2 regions of the Streptomyces sp. NPDC050211 genome follow, and region 2 is predicted to be linked to the other one. Evidence: riboswitches for the same ligand, from Rfam matches in the RefSeq annotation. Region 2 holds a riboswitch; the other holds the start of a gene.

The links. A riboswitch is a leader RNA that binds a small molecule or an ion and turns the genes downstream of it on or off. The one in region 2 is predicted to bind cyclic di-AMP.
Positions count from the first base shown of each region.
Region 1: another riboswitch for cyclic di-AMP. It lies ahead of AB0I98_RS19320 (M23 family metallopeptidase); the one in region 2 lies ahead of AB0I98_RS21725 (M23 family metallopeptidase).

Region 1 covers NZ_JBFALC010000017.1:23,929-32,075, forward strand. Annotated here, with positions in the region: gene AB0I98_RS19305 (GNAT family N-acetyltransferase) at 1-1,187, opposite strand, end outside; gene AB0I98_RS19310 (HPr family phosphocarrier protein) at 1,367-1,648, shown strand; gene AB0I98_RS19315 (GntR family transcriptional regulator) at 1,764-2,459, opposite strand; gene AB0I98_RS19320 (M23 family metallopeptidase) at 2,648-3,427, opposite strand; cyclic di-AMP (ydaO/yuaA leader) riboswitch at 3,441-3,607, opposite strand; gene AB0I98_RS19325 (pitrilysin family protein) at 3,820-5,208, opposite strand; gene AB0I98_RS19330 (pitrilysin family protein) at 5,205-6,590, opposite strand; gene AB0I98_RS19335 (DNA topoisomerase IV subunit A) at 6,912-8,147, shown strand, end outside.
Region 2 covers NZ_JBFALC010000021.1:16,273-24,419, reverse strand. Annotated here, with positions in the region: gene AB0I98_RS21730 (DUF87 domain-containing protein) at 1-1,378, shown strand, start outside; cyclic di-AMP (ydaO/yuaA leader) riboswitch at 1,603-1,760, shown strand; gene AB0I98_RS21725 (M23 family metallopeptidase) at 1,772-2,812, shown strand; gene AB0I98_RS21720 (PrsW family intramembrane metalloprotease) at 3,088-4,377, opposite strand; gene trmB (tRNA (guanosine(46)-N7)-methyltransferase TrmB) at 4,402-5,172, opposite strand; gene lhgO (L-2-hydroxyglutarate oxidase) at 5,626-6,837, opposite strand; gene AB0I98_RS21705 (MFS transporter) at 6,920-8,147, opposite strand, start outside.

The DNA.
Region 1 (8,147 bases), on a different contig from region 2:
GTGGACACGCCGGTGACCCCGGTGACCCCGCCCCCGCGCCGGTGCAGCCGGGACAGGAGCGCGATCCCGATGGCGCCGGACTGGGCGAAGAGCCCGATGCGGCCGGGGCGGGGCATCTCGGGGGCGAGGGACGCGTTCAGCCGGACGCCGTCGGACGTGTTGATGATCCCGAACGCGTTGGGGCCGATGATCCGCATGCCGTACGCGCGCGCGTGCCGTACGAGTTCCCGCTGCCGCTCGCGCCCCTCGGGACCGCTCTCGGCGTACCCGGCGGAGATCACGACGAGCCCCTGCACGCCGTGCTCGCCGCACTCGGTGACGACCTCGGGGACGTGGTCCGCGGGCACGGCGACGACCGCGAGATCGACGGGCCCCTCGATGTCCCGCACGGAGCGGTAGGCCGGCACCCCGTCGAGGTCCTTGAACTCCTCGGGAAGGGCCCGGTTCACGGCGTACAGACCGCCCGTGAACCCGGCGTCCCGGATGTTGCCGAGGACGCTGCGGCCCACGCCGCCGGGGGTTCGGCCGGCGCCGATGACGGCGACGGAGCCGGGCATCAGCAGCCGCTGCACGGACCGCGCCTCGGCGCGCTGCTCGCGCGCGTACTGCACGGCGAGCGACCGGTCGGTGGGTTCGAGGTCAAACTCCAGGCGTACGACGCCGTCCTCGAAGCTGCGCTTCTGGGTGTACCCGGCGTCCGTGAACACCTTGATCATCTTGCTGTTGGCGGGCAGCACCTCCGCGGCGAAGCGACGGATGCCGCGCTCGCGGGCGACGGCGGCGATGTGCTCGAGGAGGGCGGAGGCGACACCGCGCCCCTGATGGGCGTCCTGCACGAGGAAGGCGACCTCGGCCTCGTCGGCCGGCGCCGACGCGGGCAGCCCCTCGGCGCCGATGCGGTCATAGCGTACGGTGGCGATGAACTCGCCGCCGATGGTGGCCGCGAGTCCCACCCGGTCCACAAAGTCGTGGTGCGTGAAGCGGTGGACGTCCTTGGCGGACAGACGCGGGTAGGGCGCGAAGAAGCGGTAGTACTTCGACTCGTCCGACACCTGCTCGTAGAAGCTGACCAGGCGCTCGGCGTCATCAACGGTGATGGGGCGGATGCGCGCGGTGCCGCCGTCGCGCAGCACCACGTCGGCTTCCCAGTGGGCGGGGTACTCGTGCCGGTCCGGCGCGCTCTGCATGGGGCCCAGAGTACGGCTCGCGTACGACAACGGCGCGAGGCAGTCTGTGGAGGACGGAAGTCGGGCCGAGGCCGCGGTCCGACGGCACTTCAAGCACGGGACGCACGAGCGTTCCGGGCTTGCTTCGCGATATGGGAAACTGGTCTAGACAACCCTGAACACCTGAAGGGCAGCATCACATGGCTGAGCGCCGCGTCAACGTCGGCTGGGCCGAGGGTCTCCACGCCCGCCCCGCCTCCATCTTCGTCCGGGCCACCACGGCCTCAGGGGTCCCCGTGACGATCGCCAAGGCCGACGGCAACCCCGTCAACGCGGCCTCCATGCTGGCTGTCCTCGGGCTCGGCGCCCAGGGCGGCGAGGAGATCGTGCTCGCCTCCGACGCCGAGGGCGCGGACATCGCCCTCGACCGGCTGGCGAAGCTGGTCGCCGAGGGGCTCGAGGAGCTTCCCGAGACCGTCTGAGAAGCAGAATTGAAGGGCTCGTCCGAATTACCGGGCGAGCCCTTCGCATTTTCCGATCGCGGGCAGCAGAAATAATCCCCCACGAATTAGCCCCTCTTTGTATACGGCTCTTGTGTTAATGCCGCAGGCTCGTCATGTTTACGGGATGTTGCGAGTTCCTCACACGCTCCGTGCGCTCTCCCGGGACACCGAATCGCAGCCGGTGCACGACCGTCGAGCGCTCCGTGTGCTGCGCCGTGACCGCCCGCGCGCGCTCGCCGTCGCCGCGCGCCACGGCGTCGACGATCGCGCCGTGCTCCGCCCAGGACTCCACGGGGTTGGCCGGCGCCTCCACGGCGTACATCCAGGCGATCTTGTGCCGCAGCTGCGTCAGCATCGAGGTCAGCGCTGGGCTGCCGGAGGCCTGGGCGAGCGTCTCGTGGAACCAGCCGCCCAGGGAGCGCAGATCCTCGCTGTTGCCCCGCCTGGCCCGCTCCTGACCCAGCCTGACCAGGCCGCGCAGCACCTTCAGATGCGCCTCGGTGCGCCGCTGGGCGGCCCGGGAGGCGCCGAGCGGCTCCAGGAGCATGCGCATCTCCAGCAGGTCGGCGGCCTCCTGCTCGGTCGGTTCCGCGACGCACGCGCCCGCGTGCCGCCGGGTCACCACGAACCCCTCGGCTTCCAGCGTGCGCAGGGCCTCGCGGACGGGGACGCGCGAGACGCCGTAGCGGCGCGCCAGGAGTTCTTCGGTGAGTCGGCTGCCACGCTCGTAGACACCGGCGACGATGTCGTCCCGGATCGCCGTGCATACCGAGTGCGCCGGAATACGCATGACCGACCTCCGCTTTAATCCCCGTGAAACGTCGACGATTGACGCGTGTTCAGTGACTCTATGGCAATGAGCCGGAATTTCCGATGGCGGGTCGGAATCCATGGATATTTTTTGGACAGCCGGGGGTATGAAAGGCCGAAAGCCCCGGCTCGGGGAGCCGGGGCCCAGGGTCGCTCAGAGGTCTGTCGTCAGAGGTTCACGCCGTGCGAGCGCAGGTAGGCGACGGGGTCGATGTCGGAGCCGTACTCCGCGGTCGTACGGGCCTCGAAGTGCAGATGCGCCCCGGTGACGTTGCCGGTCGCGCCGGAGAGGCCTATCTGCTGGCCCGGGGTGACGCTCTGGCCCACCGAGACGCCGATGGACGACAGATGGCCGTACTGGGTGTACGTGCCGTCGTTCATCTTGATCACGACCTGGTTGCCGTACGAGCCCTCCCAGCCCGCCTCGACGACGGTGCCGCTGCCGACCGCGTGGACGGAGGTGCCGCTGGCGGCGTGGAAGTCGACGCCGGTGTGGCTGCCGGAGGACCACACGGAGCCGCCGGCGCCGTAGCCGGTGGAGACGTACGAGCCGGTGATCGGCAGGACGTAGCTGTTGAGGCGCTTGCGCTCGGCCTCGCGGGCGGCGCGCTCCTTGGCCTCGCGGGCCTGCTGCGCCCGCTCCGCCGCGGCCTTCTTCTTCGCCTCGGCGGCCTTCTTCTTGGCTTCGGCGGCCTTCTTGGCGGCGGCGGCTTCTTCGGCGGCCTGCTGCTGGGCGGCGGCCTGTTCGGCGATCTGGTCGGCGGCGGCGCTGCTGAGGACCGGGATCAGGCCGGTCGTCTCGGCCGCCGGCTCGGCGGCGAGTGCGGGAGCGGCCAGGGTGCCGATGACGCCGGTGGTGGTGAGGGCCGCGACGCCCGCCGCGCGGGCGGTGGTGCGCTGGATGCGGCTGGGACGGCGGTGCTTCCCGGTGGCGCGGGTGAACGCCATGTAGTGGCTGGTCCTTTCCTTCCTTCTCGCCTACCGGGTTAGCTGACGGGTTCGGAGCAGGAAGGTCTCCTACGGACCCCCTCGCGGCACGCGCGGGCATCCGATTCACCCCAGGGACTACGTTGGTGGGTCCCCGGCTCCCCTGGCTCGCGCCATCTGGGGACTCGGCGATGACTGCCCGGTGCCGCGGGTGCGGCGCAGTGCCTGACGGACAGCCCGGAAGACGCTAAACGGGGCATCTGTCAATCCCCAAACGGATCACGGCTTTTGTAGCGCATGCCACAGGCCAGACAGGCAACCTCTCCCGTAATTCGGGCATAAGGGAGCCCCGGTGACGCTTCCGTCACCGGGGCTCCACGCGCGCGTGCCCGAGAGTTCGCCTCTCCTCGGCTCTACTCGGCGGACACGACCGTGACTTGACCGATGCCGAGGGCCTCCACCGGCTCCTTGATCTGCGCCGCGTCGCCCACGAGCACCGTCACCAGACGGTCCACCGGGAAGGCGCGTACGGCAGCCGCGGTGGCCTCGACGGTGCCGGTCGCGGCGAGCTCCCGGTACAGCGTGGCCTGGTAGTCGTCCGGCAGGTACTGCTCCACCTGGTCGGCCAGTGTGCTGGCCACGGCCGCGGCGGTCTCGTACTTCAGCGGCGCCACACCGACCAGGTTCTGTACGGCGACATCGCGCTCGGCGTCGGTGAGCCCGTCGGCGGCGAGCGTCCGCAGCACCGTCCACAGGTCCTGCAGCGCGGGACCGGTGTTCGGGGTGTCGACGGAGCCGCTGATGGCGAGCATGCCGGCGCCCGAGCCGTCCGGGGCGGACCTGAGGACCTGCCCGAACGCCCGCACTCCGTAGGTGTAGCCCTTCTCCTCGCGCAGGACGCGGTCGAGCCGGGAGGTGAGGGTGCCGCCGAGGCAGTAGGTGCCGAGCACCTGGGCGGGCCACACGCGGTCGTGCCGGTCGACACCGACGCGGCCGATGAGCAGCTGCGTCTGGACGGCGCCGGGGCGGTCCACGATGACGACGCGGCCGGTGTCGTCGGCGGTCACCGGCGGCACCGGCCGCGGCTGCGCGGGCGAGCCGGTCCAGGCGCCGATCGTCTCGCCGAGCAGCACGTCCAGGTCGATGCCTGTGAGGTCGCCGACGACCACGGCGGTGGCCGTGGCGGGACGTACGTGCTTCTCGTAGAAGGCGCGTACGGCCGCGGAGTCGATGTTCTCGACCGTCTCCTCGGTGCCCTGGCGCGGACGCGACATGCGCGAGTCGGCCGGGAACAGCTCCTTGGACAGCTCCTTGGCGGCCCGGCGGGAGGGGTTGGCCAGCTCGTGCGGGATCTCGTCGAGGCGGTTGCGGACGAGCCGTTCGACCTCGCTGTCGGCGAAGGCGGGCGCCCTGAGGGCGTCGGCGAGCAGGCCGAGCGCCTTGGACAGCCGCGAGGCCGGGACCTCCAGGCTGAGCCGGACGCCGGGGTGGTCGGCGTGCGCGTCGAGGGTGGCTCCGCAGCGCTCCAGCTCGGCGGCGAACTCCTCGGCGGAGTACTTGTCGGTGCCCTCGGAGAAGGCCCGCGCCATGATCGTGGCAACACCGTCGAGGCCCGCCGGTTCGGCCTCCAGCGGCGCGTCCAGGAGCACCTCCACGGCGACGACCTGCTGGCCGGGGCGGTGGCAGCGCAGGACCGTGACGCCGTTGTCGAGGATCCCGCGCGCGGGGGCCGGGAACGCCCACGGCCTGGCCTCGCCGGCCCGGGGCTCGGGGTGGAATTCCATAGTGGCGAGCTCGGTCACTTGGCCGCCTCCTCGTTGTCGTCGGTGGCTTCCACGGTCGCCGCGGACTCCAGGTCTTCGGTGGGTTCCTCGACGGTCTCCGTGGGGACGGTCGGCTCGTAGACGAGCACCGCGCGGTTGTCGGGCCGCAGGCGTGCCTTGGCGACCTCCTGGACCTCCTCGGCGGTCACCTCGAGCACCCGCCCGACGGCGGTGAGGGCGAGCTGCGGGTCGCCGAACAGGACGGCGTACCGGCACAGTTCGTCGGCGCGGCCCGCGACCGTGCCGAGCCGGTCCAGCCACTCGCGCTCCAACTGGGCCTGGGCGCGCTCCATCTCCTCGGCCGTGGGGCCCTCCGCGGCGAACCGGGCGAGCTCCTCGTCGATGGCGGTCTCGATGACGGGCACCTCGACGTCACCGGACGTCTTCACGTCCAGCCACCCCAGGGAGGGGGCGCCGGCCAGCCGCAGCAGGCCGAACCCGGCGGCGACGGCCGTACGGTCGCGTCGTACGAGCCGGTTGTAGAGGCGGGAGGACTCACCGCCGCCGAGGACGGTGAGCGCCAGGTCGGCCGCGTCGCACGCGCGCGTGCCGTCGTGCGGCAGCCGGTAGGCGGCCATCAACGCGCGCGCGGGGACCTCTTCCTCGACGATCTCGCGCAGCTGCTCGCCGATGATCTCCGGCAGTTGGCCGTCGCGCGGGGCGGGCTTGCCGTCGTGCGCGGGGATGGAGCCGAAGTACTTCTCGATCCAGGCGAGCGTCTGCTCGGGGTCGATGTCGCCGACCACGGAGAGCACCGCGTTGTTGGGCGCGTAGTACGTCCGGAAGAACGCGCGCGCGTCCTCCAGGGTCGCCGCGTCCAGGTCGGCCATCGAGCCGATCGGGGTGTGGTGGTACGGGTGGCCCTCCGGGTAGGCGAGGGCGGTCAGCTTCTCGAAAGCCGTGCCATAGGGGACGTTGTCGTAGCGCTGCCGGCGCTCGTTCTTCACGACGTCGCGCTGGTTCTCCATGGACTCGTCGTCGAGGGCGGCGAGCAGGGAGCCCATGCGGTCGGCCTCCAGCCAGAGGGCGAGCTCCAGCTGGTGGGTGGGCATGGTCTCGAAGTAGTTGGTGCGCTCGAAGCTGGTGGTGCCGTTCAGCGAGCCGCCGGCGCCCTGCACCTTCTCGAAGTGGCCGTTGCCCTTCACCTGGCCCGAGCCCTGGAACATCAGATGCTCGAAAAGGTGAGCCAGGCCGGTACGGCCCTTGACTTCGTGGCGCGAGCCGACGTCGTACCAGAGGCACACCGCCGCAACCGGGGTCAGGTGGTCCTCGGAGAGCACCACGCGCAGGCCGTTGGCCAGGCGGTGCTCGGTCGCTGTCAGGCCCCCGGTGCCTGCCTGGTCTGTGGCCGTGTGACCCATGGGCATGTACGTCCCTTCGATCGCGGAAACACTCGTCGTAACTGCGGAAATCCCGCCGGTCCTGCCACTGTATGCAAGCGTGCGGAGGGTCGGCGAAGTTCCCGCCCGACGTACGCCCAGAGCGAGATCGCGTAGCCTGCGGACGTGTTGTCCCGCCTGAGGCGGGCGGCACCTGTGAACGCCGGGCGGGACGGCCGACGCCGGGTCCTGGTCCGCGTTGTCAGTGCCGCGGTCCACAATGGTCCGCGTCAGACTCATTCAACGCTTCAGCAAGAGCGCGCCCGTGGGCGAGCGACCAGTAGACAGAGGAGCCAGGCAGCGATGGCCCGCCGCAGCACGAAGACCCCGCCGCCCGACGACTCGTACGAGGAGCGGATCCTCGACATCGACGTCGTGGACGAAATGCAGGGCTCCTTCCTCGAGTACGCGTACTCGGTCATCTACTCCCGAGCCCTGCCGGACGCCCGCGACGGCCTCAAGCCGGTGCACCGCCGCATCGTCTACCAGATGAACGAGATGGGCGTGCGCCCCGACCGCGGCTATGTGAAGTGCGCCCGCGTCGTCGGCGAGGTCATGGGTAAGTTGCATCCGCACGGCGACGCGTCGATCTACGACGCTCTGGTGCGCATGGCCCAGCCCTTCTCGATGCGTGTCCCCCTGGTCGACGGCCATGGCAACTTCGGCTCGCTGGGCAATGACGACCCGCCCGCCGCCATGCGGTACACCGAGTGCCGGATGGCCGAGGCCACGGGCCTGATGACGGAGTCGATCGACGAGGACACCGTCGACTTCACCCCGAACTACGACGGCCAGGAGCGGGAGCCGGTGGCCCTGCCCGCCGCCTTCCCGAACCTCCTGGTCAACGGCGCCTCGGGCATCGCGGTCGGTATGGCAACGAACATGCCGCCGCACAACCTGCGCGAGGTGATCGCGGCCGCCCGCCATCTGATCCGGCACCCCGGCGCCGATCTCGACGCCCTGATGAAGCACGTCCCCGGCCCCGACCTGCCCACCGGCGGCCGGATCGTCGGCCTGTCCGGCATCCGGGACGCCTACGAGACGGGCCGCGGCACCTTCAAGATCCGCGCCACGGTCTCGGTGGAGACGGTCACCGCGCGCCGCAAGGGGCTCGTCATCACCGAGCTGCCCTTCACGGTCGGCCCGGAAAAGGTGATCGCCAAGATCAAGGATCTGGTCGGCTCGAAGAAGCTGCAGGGCATCGCCGACGTCAAGGACCTCACCGACCGTGCGCACGGCCTGCGCCTGGTCATCGAGATCAAGAACGGCTTCGTGCCGGAAGCCGTCCTGGAGCAGCTCTACAAGCTGACGCCGATGGAGGAGTCCTTCGGCATCAACAACGTGGCGCTGGTCGACGGCCAGCCGCTCACGCTGGGCCTGAAGGAACTGCTGGAGGTCTATCTCGACCACCGCTTCAACGTCGTGCGGCGCCGCAGCGAGTTCCGCCGGGGCAAGCGCCGCGACCGGCTGCACCTGGTGGAGGGCCTGCTCACCGCCCTGGTGGACATCGACGAGGTCATCCGCCTCATCCGCTCCAGC
Region 2 (8,147 bases):
GCAGGAACGCCCCGCCTCCCGCACAGAGATCTTCGCGCCGGTGCTGGCCGATCTGCGGCAGCAACTCGGCATCACGGCCACGGACACCGGATCCGGGGCGGACGCGGCGGACATGCCGGAGGACGCCGAGCCGGCTCGTACCGAGATCGTCATCGGCACCACGGTCCGGGGCCGCCGTCCGTTCGCGGTTCCCATGGAACGGCTCCGGATGCACACCGCGGTGGTGGGGGCGGCGGGATCGGGCAAGACGGTCCTGATCAAGCGACTCGTGGAGCAATGTGCCCTGCGTGGTGTCTCGGCGATCGTGCTGGATCCGAACGACGACCTCGCACGGCTCGGCGACCCCTGGCCGCGCACGCCGGATCGCTGGGCGGACGAGCAAGAGCGCGAGGCCCGACGCTATTTCGCGGATGTCGAGGTGGTGGTGTGGACGCCGGGCCTGAACCGTGGACGCCCGATCTCCTTCTACCCGCTCCCCGACTTCGGTCCGGTCCTTGACGACGAGGACGACTTCCCGCGTCTGGTCAGGTCGACCGTGACATCACTCGCGCCGCATGCCGGCATACGGGGCAGCAGTGCTCGCGCGACCCAGCAGCTGGGGGTCCTCAAACGCGCCCTCGAACAGTACGCGCGCGACGGCGGCAAGACCTTGGCCGACTTCGTCGAGCTGCTCGCCGAGCCCCCGCCCGACATCGTCAACAGCAGGACCAGGCGCTTCGCGGTTCAGATGGCGGACACGCTCGAAGCAGCGATGGAGACCGACCCGCTGTTCGGGGAGTCCGGCGCACCCGCCGATCCCGGGATGCTCCTGATCCCGTCGCCGGGGAAGACCGCACGTATCTCGGTGATCAGCTTCGTCGGCCTGTCCGGCGACGGACCGGCCCAATTCGTCCGCCGCCTCCAGGCGACCTTGTTCTCATGGTTCCGGGCGCACCCGGTCGGCGACCGTGCCCTGGGCGGGCTGCTGGTGATGGACGAGGCGCAGAACTTCGTACCGTCCGGTGCGGCGAATCCGAGTACCGAAAGCACCGTTGAACTCATCCGTCAGATACGCAAGTACGGACTCGGGATGGTCCTCGCCTCGCAGACGCCCAGGGGGATCCACAACCAGGCGCTGGGCAACACGGTGAACCAGTTCATCGGCCGCCTCACCGTGCCCGCTCAGATCAACGCCGTCGAGACCATGGCGGAGGCGCGGAACGCGGTCCTCGACAACCTCGCCGGTCTCCAGCGCGGCACGTTCAACGCCGCGACCGAGGGGACCGGATTCAGCAAGATCGAGGTGCCGATCTGCCTCAGTCACCACGATGTGCCGCTCACGGAGGACGAGATCATCGAGCGCGCCCGCCGCGGGCTTGATCGTTGTCACCCGGCGTGAGTGGACGGTCTAGTTCCGGTAACAACTGACGCAACGTCAGAACTGGTGTGACTGCCGAGTTGCTGCTGCGCCGTGGTCAACTCGCCCGATTTTCACCGGTCATGGCCTGTACGTCCTGCGCAAAAACGTTAACGATCAAGCGGAACCGCTTGGAATCCGGCCCCCGCGTCTATTAACGTTCGATAACGCAGCGCGGTCGTCCCAGCCGTCACAAGAGTCGGCTCCGTGCGCACGCGCCGAATTCCGCAAGGGAACCGGGGAACCACCACCTTGGGGTGAATCGCGCGGATGCCACCGTGGAAGCACGGTAGGTATACGCGCGTAGGAGACCTTCCTGCTCCGAACCCGTCAGCTAACCCGGTAGGCGAGAAGGAAGGAAAGGAGTACGCCTACGTGGCGTCCAACCGGCCTGCCCCCGAGGCCCCCTTCGTGCCGAGTCAGCGCGAGCCCGACACCTTTGTGTACAGCGGCTTCCGCACCGACGACGAGGGCCCGCTGGAGGAGTGGAACCCCACCGAGGAGTCCATTCGTCCCGTACGCGGCCGGCACCGCGTCAGCAAGCAGCGCAACGGTGCATTCGCCCGTAGCTCCACGGTTCTCGGCGTCGGTGTCATAGCCGCCGTCGGCGCGGGCGGCATGGCCAGCGCCAACACCGGCAAGCCGCCGGTGTCCATCTCCCTGCCCGACCTGCCGTCCGTGGGCTCGATCATCTCGGACGACTCCGCCGAGGACTCGGCGGACACCGCGACCGCGCTCAGCAGTGTCAGCGTGGCCGCCACGGAAAGCGAGCAGTCCGCCGCCGACGCCGGTGAGGCGCTGCGCTCCCGGATCATCGCCCAGGCCGAGCGGCAGCAGGACCAGGTCGACAGCAAGGCCGCGCAGGCCGTGCAGGCCGCCGCGCAGAAGGAGGCCGCCGAAGCGGCCGCCAAGGCGGAGCAGGAGGCCAAGGCCAAGGCCGCCGCCGCGAAGAAGAAGGCGGAGGAGGAGGCCGCGGCCAAGGCGGAGGCCGAGCGGCTCGCCCAGCTGGCCAAGCAGTTCGCGCTGCCGACCTCCTCGTACACCATCACCTCGACCTTCGGTCAGGCCGGTTCCCTCTGGTCCTCCGGCTACCACACCGGCCTCGACTTCGCCGCCCCCACGGGCACGCTCATCAAGGCCATCCACAGCGGCACGATCACCGAGGCCGGCTGGGACGGCTCCTACGGCTACAAGACCGTCCTCACCCTCGATGACGGCACCGAGCTCTGGTACGCCCACCAGTCCTCGCTCAGCGTCAGCGTCGGCCAGAAGGTCGCCACCGGCGACGTCATCGGCCGCGTCGGCGCCACCGGCAACGTCACCGGCGCCCACCTCCACCTCGAGGTCCACACCGGCGGCTCCGACAGCGGCATCGACCCGATGGCCTGGCTGCGAAGCAAGGGGCTGAACCCCTGAGGTAGCTCAGCTGCGGGGCGGGGGCGTCAGGTCGGCCGTCGCCCCTTAGCTGCGGCCATCCGTCCCGCCAAGCTGCGGGCATGCGTGCCGCCTGGGGCGGTGCCCACCCGGCAGGCGGTGGCGTGGGCCGTCAAGCTGCGGGCCGCCGTCCCGCTCAGCTGCGGGCATTCGTGCCGCCTGGGGCGGCACGGGTGGGCGCAGGCGGCACCCCGTCAGCGCCGGGCTGCGCGACCCACCCCCGCCCAGCCCCCACGCCGGGCCACTCGCAACGCCGGCTAGGTCCGATACGGGTTGTACGCCGGATACGGGTAGGGCACCGCATTCCCATACCCCCCGTACACCGGCAAAGGCGGCGCAGCCACCCGCGCCGCATGCTCCAGCGCCGGCCCCGCAACCCCCCGCCGCTGCCACAGCTCATGCAGCAACTCCCGCTCCCGTACGACGAAGTCGGCCCCGGCCCGCCCCCGCCGCCCCCGATGCCGCAGAAACGCCAGCGACGTCGCGTACGCCTCGTACTGCGCCACCGCCCGCCCCGCCGGCCTGCCGAAGTGACGACGGGCGTACTCCCGGGCCAGCCGCCGCGCCCGCATCGACCCGAGCACAAAGGGCGCGGCCGGCCCCAGCCAGCCCGCGGCGACATACGCGGGCAGCTCGGCCCGTACGGTCCTCAGCTCCCGCTGCCGAGTCCAGATCACCAGCCAGGTCAGCAGCCCGAACGCGGGCACCATGAAGACGGCGTACACGGCGAAGAACCCGTACTCGCCGAAGCTCGACGAGCCGTTCCACATCGCGTGCATGCCCATCGCCAGCAGCAGCCCGGACAACGGCACGAGCACGCGCCGGACATGCTGCCGGTCCGCCGAGAGCGCGGCGACACCGAAGCCGATGCCGGTGAGGACGGTGAAGAGCGGGTGGGCGAACGGCGACATGATGATGCGGACGAAGAACGTCGCCGCGGTCACGGAGGCGATGCCGCGGTCACCGGTGAGCTGGTCGGTCCCGAAGGCCGTACCGAGGTAGAGAATGTTCTCGGTGAACGCGAAGCCGGTCGCGGTGACCCCCGCTATCACCACCCCGTCGACGATCCCGGTGAAGTCGCGTCGCCGGAAGAGGAAGACGAGCAGTACGGCCGCCGCCTTGGCGGACTCCTCCACGATCGGCGCTATCACCGTCGCCCCGAGGGTGTCCGCGCTGGACGGATCCGCGGTCGCCGTCGCTATCCATCTGGTCGCGAAGCTGTTGGCGACGATCGCTATCAGCGCCGCCGCGCAGGCGCCCCAGGCGAAGGCGAAGAGGAGATTGCGCCAGGGGCCGGGTTCGACCCGGTCGAGCCAGCGGAAGGCGGCTATCAGCAGCGGCACGGGGAACACCGAAAGACCGAGCCCGACCAGGAACCCCTCCGTGCCGGTCTGCTCGCGGACCAGGGCGAGGATGACGAGCCCGGACAGCGCGAGGAGCGTGATCAGGGCGCCGTACCGCACCCACCGCTTCTGCCACCAGTGCGCGTGCCGCCGTGCACCACCGGCGTCACCGGTGTGTGGGGGGAACGGGGGGCTGGTGGCCACGGCTTCGACCCTAACGAAGGAAGGTTACTGGGGACCTTCGTGCAGTACGCGACGGAAGAGCAGGTCGTTCACGACATGTCCCTTGTCCAGCCCCTGGCCCTCGAAACGGGTGAGCGGCCGGAAGTCGGGACGCGGCGCGAAACCGCCGTCGGGCTGCGTGTTCTCGAAGTCCGGATGCGCGCTCAGCACCTCGAGCATCTGTTCGGCGTACGGCTCCCAGTCCGTCGCACAGTGCACGGTCGCCCCCGGCTTCAGCCGGGTCGCGGCGAGGCTGAGGAACTCCGGCTGGATCAGCCGTCGCTTGTGGTGCCGCTTCTTGGGCCAGGGGTCGGGGAAGAAGACGCGCAGCCCGTCGAGGGAGTCGGGGGCGAGCATCTCGCGGAGCAGGATGATCGCGTCGCCGTTGCCCACGCGGATGTTGGACAGGCCGTGCTGGTCGGCCAGGTTGAGCAGATTGCCCTGGCCGGGGGTGTGCACGTCGACGGCGAGGATGTTGGTCCCGGGGTCCGCCGCCGCCATCTGAGCGGTCGCCTCCCCCATCCCGAACCCGATCTCCAGCACGACCGGGTTCGCGTTCCCGAACAGCTCGGTCAGGTCGACGACCCGCTGCCCGTCGATATCCAGCCCCCACTGGGGCCACAGCCGCTGCAACGCATCCGCCTGCCCCGCCGTCACCCTGCTCCGCCGCGGCTGAAAACTCCGAATCCGCCGCTCAAAATGCGACCCGGCCGGATCAGCCTTCGGCCCATCGGGAAACCGCGGCTCCCCCTTGGCACGGCGGTGACGAATGGACATGCCGACTGAGTGATCGGCTTCGGGGGCATGGTGAGTCTCAGACACAGTGGGGTCAATTTTACTGGGCTGCTTTACGGGGCTGCGCCTTGCCTTGGCTGCGCCTTGCCTTGGCTGCGGCATGCGTGCCGCGCGGCGCCGCCCACCCAGCAGGCGGCAGGCGGCCGTCCCGCCAAGCTGCGGGACGCCGTGCCGCCTGGCGCGGCGGCACGGGCCACCAAGCTGCGGGCATTCGTGCCGCGAGGGCGGCGCCCACCCAGCAGGCGGCCGCACCGTCCCGCCAAGCTGCGGGCATTCGTGCCGCCTAGGGCGGCACGGGTGGGCGCAGGCGGCACCCCGCCAGCGCCGGGCTGCGCGACCCACCCCCCGGCAGCAACCCCGCGCACAGCTGCACCCCGCCCAGCACAGCCAACGCCCTCCGCGCGCCCCAGCCCCCCCGCAGCAACCCACGCACCGCTACACCCCACCCAGCACAGCCAACGCCCGCCGAGCCACCTCCCGCCCGATCGGCAGCGAAGCCGTAGCCGCAGGCGAAGGCGCATTCAGTACATGTACCGCCCGCTCCCCCTCCCGGATCATGAAGTCATCCACCAGCGTCCCGTCCCGCAACACCGCCTGCGCCCGCACCCCCGCCGCAGCCGGCACCAGATCGTCCCGCGTCACCGCCGGCACCAGCCTCCGCACGGCCTGTGCGAACGCCTCCTTCGACACCGACCGCCGCAGCTCCCCGGCCCCATACCGCCAGTGCCGCCCAGCCATCCGCCACACCCCCGGCCAGGCCAGCACCCCACCGAGCTCCCGCACCCGCACGGTCCCCCACCCGTACCCCTCACGGGCCAGCGCGGGCACCGCATTCGGCCCGATGTGCACACCCCCGTCGATCCCGCGCGTGAGATGCACCCCGAGGAACGGAAACGCCGGATCCGGCACGGGATACACCAGCCCCCGCACCAGCTCGGGCCGCGCCAGCGAGAAGTACTCCCCACGGAACGGCACGATCCGCATCCCCGGCTCGTCCCCGGTCAGCCGCGCCACCTCGTCGCAGTACAGCCCGGCGCAGTTGACCAGCACCCGCCCCCGTACGACCGCCCCGTCCCGCGTCCGTATGGCCACGCCGAGCGCCGGGCGCCGGTCCACCTGGACGACCTCCGCGCCGTACCGGATCTCCGCCCCGGACGCCTCGGCCAGCAGCCGGGCGACACCCACGAAGTCGCAGACGCCGGTCGTCCCGACGTGTATCGCGGCGACCGAGCGCACCTCCGGCTCGTACTCCGTGACCTGTGCGGGGCCCAGCTCGCGCACCGGAATGCAGTTCTCCCGGCCGCGCTGCACGAGCGCGTGCAGCCGGGGGAGCTCCTCGCGGTCGGTGGCGACGATGAGCTTGCCGGTGACGGCGTGCGCGATGCCGTACTCCGCGCAGAACTTCACCATCTCGGCCGCGCCCCGCACCGCGTACCGCGCCTTGAGCGAGCCCGGCTTGTAGTAGATCCCGCTGTGGATGACGCCGCTGTTGCGCCCCGTCTGGTGCCGGGCCGGTCCCCCCTCCTTCTCCAGCACCGTCACCCGTGTCCCCGGCGCGGCCCGCGTGATCGCATACGCCGTCGACAGCCCGACGATCCCACCGCCGACCACGAGCACGTCACAGTCGTAACCGCTCCCGCGCCGCACTGCACCACCTCCCGCTATCGATAGTGCACTGCGCCACTGACAGTCACTTCAAACGCAGGTGACCGGAGCGTCCGGGCGGCACTTACGCCGGAGCCATCAGCAGCGGCCGAGCCCGCTCCCGAAGCTCCACCACCCGCGGCTCGTCCCCATACGGCTCCAGCCGATGCAGAAGATCCTTCACATACTCGGTGGTACGGGCCGAGGAGATGCGCCCCGCCACCTCCACCGCCCGTACGCCCTGCTCACACGCGGCATCGAGATTGCCCGACTCCAGCTCGGCGACCGCCGACACCACCAGCCGCAGCCCATGCGACCGTACGAACTCCTCCGTCGGCTTCGACAGCGCCTGCTCGGTGAAGCGGCGTACCTGTCGCGGTGCCTTCAGATCGCGGTAGCACTCCGCCGCGTCCGCGGCGAAACGGTCGTACGAGTAGAAGCCGAGCCAGGACGGATCGTTGTCCCCCTCCCGGGACCGCTCCAGCCATCCCTCGGCGGCCTTCAGGGCCGCCCCGGCGGCCTGCGCGTCACCCGCGCGTGCGTGCGCGCGTGCCTCCACCAGGCGGAAGAAGCTCATGGTGCGGGCCGTGGCGAGGCCGCGGTTGCGCTCCAGTGCGGCCTGCGCGAGATCGACGCCCTCGTCGCCGAAGCCGCGGTACGTCGCCTGGAGCGACATGGACGCCAATACGTACCCCCCGAGGGGGACGTCCGCTGCCGCGCGGGCGAGCCGCAGGGCCTGGATGTAGTACCGCTGTGCGGCCTCCTGCTGGCCCGTGTCGAAGGCCATCCACCCGGCGAGGCGGGTGAGTTCGGCGCTGGCCCCGAACAGCGCCCTGCCGACCTCGTCCGAGTACGAGCCGAGCAGCAGCGGCGCCGCCTCCACCCGTAAACACTCCGGCACCATCGACGAACGCCAGTCGCCGCCCCCGTACTTGGAGTCCCAGCGCCTGGCGTCCTCCGCGGCCTCCCGCAGCTTCAGCACATCGCTGTGGCCGACTTTGAGCGGTGACCCGGAGCCCTCGACCGGGCTCGCGTCGCGTGCCACCGAGCTGTCGGCCGGGGTTATCAGCCACCGTGAGGCGGGCGTTGCGTATGCGCTGACTGCGAACGACCCGGCCAGCGACTGCCAGATGCCGCCGGAGCCGGCCCGGCGCCCGGCGAGGTCGAGACGATACAGCTCGGTCGCCGACTTCACGGCCTGTCCGACGTCTCTGGGGAAGGCGAGGCCCACCTCTGGCGCGGGATCCGCGTCCGCCAGGCCTATCTCGTGGAGTGGCACCGGGCGGCCGAGCTTCTGGCCGATGGCGGCGGCG